2 regions of the Kribbella sp. NBC_01510 genome follow, and region 2 is predicted to be linked to the other one. Evidence: predicted binding sites of a transcription regulator. Region 2 holds the regulator's gene; the other holds the start of a gene.
The links. Region 2 encodes HrcA, which represses chaperone genes, less so after heat shock. Its sites were predicted from a motif close to TTGGCACTCGNNNNNNNCGAGTGCCAA; they were not measured.
Positions count from the first base shown of each region.

Region 1: a site for HrcA is predicted at 1,641-1,667, ahead of groES (co-chaperone GroES). Genes of this name have one in related genera too.

Region 1 is NZ_CP109418.1:1,105,780-1,109,188, reverse strand. Features, by position in the region: gene OG558_RS05395 (THUMP-like domain-containing protein) at 1-893, opposite strand, end outside; gene OG558_RS05390 (peptidoglycan-binding protein) at 903-1,505, opposite strand; gene groES (co-chaperone GroES) at 1,799-2,095, shown strand; gene groL (chaperonin GroEL) at 2,277-3,409, shown strand, end outside.
Region 2 is NZ_CP109418.1:5,255,360-5,258,768, reverse strand. Features, by position in the region: gene OG558_RS26500 (16S rRNA (uracil(1498)-N(3))-methyltransferase) at 1-441, opposite strand, end outside; gene dnaJ (molecular chaperone DnaJ) at 442-1,584, opposite strand; gene hrcA (heat-inducible transcriptional repressor HrcA) at 1,613-2,635, opposite strand; gene OG558_RS26485 (Gfo/Idh/MocA family protein) at 2,742-3,409, opposite strand, start outside.

The DNA of each region.
Region 1 (3,409 bases), 4.1 Mb from region 2:
ACGTAGGCGATGCGCGGATCCAGCAACCACCCGTCGACCGCGGCAGCCACAGCGGTCACCAGCCCAGCTCGCACCACGGCTCCGTCGGGCTCGTAGATGTACTGACCCACCGGACCACTCTCAGCGTCTGGTGCCTCGCTGACGCTGACGCCGGCGGGCAGAAGCGTGGCCCGCCGCGCGACCCCGGCGTACAGCGCGCCAGACCACAGCGCGGCCTCCTTCACCTCACCCGCGTCGCTGACCCACTCCGCCTCGACCCCATCGGGTACGGCGTCATGCGGGATGCCCGGTGCGACCTTCACACACGCAGTCCGCTGCAGGAGCCCAGTGACAAACGACCATGGTGGCGAATAGGCGTTGTGGTCGAATACGCGCCGGCCATCCGCCCGCCGCGCCGGGTCTGCGAACACCACGTCGTACGGTGTGAGCTCAGTCGACTCGGCGTCACCGAGGACAACCTCACCGGGCAGATCGAGAGCGGCCAGGTTGGCGCGGGCCGTGGCTGCGGTCTCCGGATCGCGTTCGACACCAGTGACTCGTAAGCCGGCGCGGGCGGCGCTGATGAGATCGCCGCCGATGCCACAGCCCAGGTCGACCACGCTGGCACCGGGCAACGTTATTGCGATGCGTGCGGCACGGTGCGAACCGACAGTGGTCCGGGTGGCCTGCTCCAGACCGTCCGGCGTGAAGTACATCCGCGCAGCATCGACACCGAACTTGGCGACGGCGCGGTGGCGCAGCGACGCCTGAGTGACGGCAGCAGTCACGAGTGATGCGTCGTACCGCCGCCGGAGCTTCTCGACTAGTTGGAGCTCGCGGCCGGGGTGGTAGTCCGCGCAGGCAGCGGCGAGCACCTCAGCGCCAGGCCCGTCCAGCAACGCGGTGACTGTCACCCCGCAACCTTAGAGGGGACTAGAGCAGCCTTTGCTCCAGCTTTGGGTGGCGGAGGAGTAAAGGCGCCAGTTCATGGCGGAGCGGGTCTTGGGGCCGTAGATGCCGTCCGCCACGAGCTTGTGCTTGCGCTGGACGAGTTTCACCACCGCGCGGGTATTGCTGCCGTAGATGCCGTCGACGGCGAGGTTGGAGCCGTAGCAGAAGTTCAGGTTGCGCTGGAGAACCCGGATTGCGGTGTCGGGGTCGCCGTACACGGTGGAGCCGCGGTGTGGGTCGTCGCCGTACATGAGGTTGCAGGTCGTGCTGGTGCTGCCGTAGATCGAGGGCATCGGGATGCCCCAGCTGCGGTTGACCGGTACGAGCCGCGCCGCGCGGCACTGCGGGAGGGCGGCCGCGGCCTTCGCTTCGGCGTCGGCGGAGGTCCGGGCGGCATCCGTCGCCTGGTCTGCCGCAGTCTGTGGTGCCGGTCCAGCTGCGGGAGCACCGGCGCTGGCGGGCTGGTCCTTCGCGGCGCCGGCGGCGACGACTCTGACAGCGAGCGCGCCGACGGCAGCCAGGATCGCGACAGTACGGCCGGACAGCTTGGGCAGAGACGGGAAGCTGATAGCCATGGCTTCTCCTCGGGGCGGTGCGCCGTTGACAGAACGGTCGCACGCCGACCCCAAATAGGCCCAGCGTTTGACCACATTCCGTGCCTGACCGGTCACCCGCCAGGATGCGGCCAGGAGGTTGCTGCCGGATCAGGTCTGGCACTCGAGTTGACCGAGTGCTAATCGCGGCCTAGATTCGGTGTTGGCACTCTCCACCCGAGGGTGCCAGCGGTCCGGCCTCTGACCCCCGCGACGGCAGGGGAGCGCGACCAGTCTGAACCACTGACAAGCAAATCGACCGTGGAGGTCAGCAAGTGTCGGTCACGATCAAGCCGCTCGAGGACCGTGTCCTCGTCGCGCCGCTCGAAGCCGAGCAGACCACGAAGTCCGGCCTGGTGATCCCGGACACCGCCAAGGAGAAGCCGCAGGAGGGCGAGATCCTCGCTGTCGGCCCGGGCCGGATCGACGACAACGGCAACCGCGTCCCGCTGGACGTCGCCGTCGGTGACAAGGTCATCTACTCCAAGTACGGCGGCACCGAGGTCAAGTACGACGGCCAGGACTACCTGATCCTGGGCGCCCGCGACATCCTCGCAGTCGTCAGCAAGTGACGACCCCAGGGCGTGGGCCCGCGCCCCGGCGGACCCGCCGGGACGTTCCACGCCCTGCCCGCTGTTCCTGACTGACACCGCCCTGGTGCCGACGACCGGTGCCGGGGCGGAGTCGGTCTGAAACAGCGGGACCGGATCCGAACTGCTAACGAAGACATTCAGAGAGGGACTGGTTTTTTCCATGCCGAAGATCCTCGAGTTCGACGAGAACGCGCGGCGCGCGCTGGAGCGTGGCGTCGACAAGCTCGCGAACACGGTGAAGGTGACGCTGGGGCCCAAGGGCCGCTACGTCGTCCTGGACAAGAAGTGGGGCGCCCCGACCATCACCAACGACGGTGTCACCGTCGCCCGTGAGGTCGAGCTGGACGACCCGTTCGAGAACCTTGGTGCGCAGCTGGCCAAGGAGGTCGCCACCAAGACCAACGACATCGCCGGTGACGGCACCACCACCGCGACGGTGCTGGCGCAGGCACTGGTGCACGAGGGCCTGCGGGCCGTCGCCGCCGGGGTCAACCCGATGGGCCTGAAGAAGGGCATCGAGGCGGCCATCGAGGCCGTGTCGGCCAAGCTGATCGAGACCGCCCGGCCGGTGGACGACAAGGGCGACATGGCCCACGTCGCCACCATCTCCGCCCGGGACGCCGAGATCGGCACCCTGATCGCGGACGCGTTCGACAAGGTCGGCAAGGACGGTGTGATCACCGTCGAGGAGTCGAACACCTTCGGTACCGAACTCGAGTTCACCGAGGGCATGCAGTTCGACAAGGGCTACATCTCGCCGTACTTCATCACCGACGCCGAGGCCGGCGAAGCGGTGCTGGAGGACCCGTACATCCTGATCAACCAGGGCAAGATCTCCGCGATCGCGGACCTGCTGCCGCTGCTGGAGAAGGTCGTGCAGTCCGGCAAGACGCTGCTGATCATCTCCGAGGACGTCGAGGCCGAGGCGCTGTCCACCCTGGTGGTGAACAAGATCCGCGGCAACTTCACCTCCGTCGCCGTCAAGGCGCCGGGCTTCGGTGACCGCCGCAAGGCGATGCTGGAGGACCTGGCCGCGCTCACCGGCGCGCAGGTCGTCGCCCCCGAGGTCGGCCTCAAGCTGGACCAGGTCGGTCTTGAGGTGCTCGGCACCGCCCGCCGGATCGTGGTCACCAAGGACAACACCACCGTGGTCGAGGGCGCCGGCAAGTCCGACGACATCGAGGCCCGGGTGAACCAGATCAAGGCCGAGATCGAGCGCACCGATTCCGACTGGGACCGGGAGAAGCTGCAGGAGCGGCTGGCCAAGCTGGCCGGTGGCGTCTGCGTGATCAA
Region 2 (3,409 bases):
GACCTCGGCGAACCACGACCGCCGCGACTGCTTGCTCGCCTCGAAGGCCCACTCCTGCCACTTCGCGAGCGTCTTGGCGACCCGTTCCGGGTTGGCGCGGAACTGACTCCGCTCCGCGTTCCACGGCACGATCACGTCGGCGCCCACCTCGGTGAGCATCTCCACCGCAAGCTCGGCCCGCTCCCCCTTGGGCACCGCCTGCACCACAACTACCCGCGGCCGCGCCGCCGGCACACTCCCCCGCTCATCCACGGAGACAGTCACCCCAGCCTTGCCGGCAGCAACCACCGGCCCTTCGGCCCAGGCCCCGCGCCCATCGGTCAACCGAACCCGCTCGCCGGGCCCGATCCGCCGAACCACGGCCGCATGCCGGCCTTCGGTTCCTTCCAGGGTCAGCTCGTCGCCGTCCAGCTTCTCGGCGAAGAAGACCGCGACTCCCATCTAGTGGGCGCCGAAGGCGTCGCGGAGGCGGCCGAAGACGCCCTTGTGGGTGGCTTGGACATGGCCTTGCGGGCGCTCCTCGCCACGGGACTCGGCGAGTTGCCGGAGCAGGTCGGCCTGCGAGTCGTCGAGCTTGGTCGGGGTCTCGACGATCACCTGGACGATCAGGTCGCCGCGCCCCGCGTGCCGCAGCCGCGGGACACCGCGGGCCGTGAGCGTCTGCGCGGTGCCGGACTGCGTGCCCGGCCGGATCTCCAGCGGGGTCGTCTCGCCCTCGAGGGTCGGCAGGTCGATCGTGGTGCCGAGCGCCGCCGCCGTCATCGGCAGCGTGACGGTGCAGTGCAGGTCGTCGCCGTTGCGGGTGAAGATGTCGTGCGGTTCGACCTCGATCTCGACGTACAGGTCGCCGGCCGGGCCGCCACCGGGGCCGACCTCGCCCTGGCCGGACAGCTGCACCCGGGTGCCGCTGTCGACGCCGCCGGGGATCTTCACGGTGACGGTACGGCGGGACCGGACACGACCGTCGCCGGCGCACTCGACGCACGGGTTCGGGATGGTCGTGCCGTAGCCGCGGCAGTTCGGGCACGGCCGCATGGTCCGCACCTCACCGAGGAACGACCGCTGCGTGTGGGTGACCTCGCCCCGGCCGTGGCAGATCTCGCAGGTGACCGGCTCGGACCCGGCCGCCGCGCCGGACCCCGAACAGGTCGGGCACAGCACGGCGGTGTCGACCTTGAGCTCCCGGGTCGTCCCGAACGCCGCCTCGGCGAGGTCGATCCGCAGCGGGATCAGCGCGTCCTGGCCACGCCGGGTCCGCGGCCGCGGCCCGCGGGTCGCCCCGCCGGTCTGGCCGAAGAAGGCGTCCATGATGTCGGTGAAGGTGAAGGCCTGACCGAACCCACCGGCCCCGCCGCCCGCGCCGGCGGTCGCGAACGGATCACCACCGAGATCGTGCATCTGCCGCTTCTGCGGGTCGCTCAGCACCTGGAACGCGCGGCCGATCTCCTGGAACTTGTGGTGCGCGTCCTCGGAGTCGTTCACATCCGGGTGGTACTGGCGCGCCAGTTTGCGGTACGCCTTCTTGATCTCGTCCGGTGAGGCGTCACGGCTGACGCCCAGGACGGCGTAGTAATCGGTGCTCATACTCCAGACCAGGGGTTGATAGCGATAGTCATGAGTCGGCCAGGATCTGGCTGACGTAACGCGCGACGGCGCGGACGGCGCCCATCGTGCTCGGATAGTCCATGTGGGTCGGGCCGACGATGCCGAGCGTGGCCAGCGCCTCCGACTTGGACCCGTACCCGGTCGCGACCACCGAGGTGGTGGCCAGTTCCTCGTACGGGTTCTCGTGCCCGATGCGGACCGTCAGGGTCTGCGGGTTGGTCGCCTCACCGAGCAGCTTGAGCAGGATGACGTGCTCCTCCAGTGCCTCCAGCACCGGCTTCACGTTGCGCTCGAAGTCGTCGCCGTACCGGGTCAGGTTGGCCGCGCCGCCGACCGCGATCCGCTGCTCGCCGCCCTCGTCGGTGAACGCTTCCATCAGGGTCGTCACGATGGCCGCCACCAGGTGGCGGTCGGACGGCTGGAACGCCTCCGGAACGGCGGCCAGCGAGGTCGCCGCCTCGGTCAGGCGCTGCCCGGCCAGGGCCGTGTTCAGCCGCGATCGCACGTCCGCGATCAGTTGCTCGTCGACGTCGTGCGGCGGCTCGACGATCCGCTGCTCGACCCGGCCGGTACTGGTGATCAGGACCAGCAGCAGCCGGCGCGGGGTCATCGTGACGACCTCGATGTGCCGGACGCTCGACCGGTTGAGCGACGGATACTGCACGATCGCGACCTGGCGGGTGATCTGAGCGAGCAGCCGGACGGTACGGCGGACGACGTCGTCCAGGTCGACCGCACCGGCCAGGAAGGACGTGATCGCCTTCTTCTCCGCCGGGGACAGCGTCTTGACCGTGCTCAGCTTGTCCACGAACAGCCGGTAACCGGCGTCGGTCGGGATCCGGCCCGCGCTGGTATGCGGCTGGGTGATGTACCCCTCCTCCTCCAGCGCGGCCATGTCGTTGCGCACGGTCGCCGGCGACACCCCGAGGTTGTGCCGATCCACCAGCGTTTTGGAGCCGACCGGCTCGTGGGTCGCCACGTAGTCCTCGACGATGGCGCGCAGTACATCCAGCTTGCGGTCGTCCAGCACGCGCACCACCCTCTCTCAGCGTCGACCCTTGGCACTCCAGCGCTCAGAGTGCCAGTCTACCGAGCCGTAGTAGCTCGCACCGACGCGTTGCGGCGTGGGACGGGTCTCAGGCGGACTCGGGCGACGCCCCCAACGGTACGGCGGCCGGGCGGCCGACCGTGCTCGCGACGTCCACCGGCTGGTCCTGGGCGGCCGCTTCGAGGAGTGACTCGAGTACGTCGAGCACGTGGTAGGCCAGTGCGCCGTCGGCCCGGTGTGGCTCACCGGTGCGCAGCGCACGCGCCATGTCCGCGACCCCGACTCCCCGGCCGGCTCCGGCGTACCCACCGCTGACCGGGACCTCGGTCCAGTCACGGTTCGTGGCCGTGGCGATCTCCACCGTGCCGTCGAAGCCGTTCGGGTCCGGCACCGACACACTGCCCTCGGTCCCGTGCACCTCGATCCGCGGCAGCCGTGTGGCCCAGATGTCGAACGACATGAACACAGTGGTCAATGCACCCGACTCGTGCTCCAGTACGCCGGTCACGTGCGTCGGCACCTGGACCGGGAAGGTCTCGCCGGCGCGCGGACCGGTGTGGATCTTGCGCTCGTCCTTCGACCGACCGCTCCACGCGGTGACCCGCCGTACCGGACCGAGCAGGGTGACCAGGCTGGTGATGTAGTACGGACCCATGTCGAGGACCGGACCGCCGCCGGGCTGGTAGTAGAACTCCGGCGCCGGGTGCCACAGCTCGTGTCCGGGCGTGACGAAGGACGCAGTCGCAGCATGCGGTA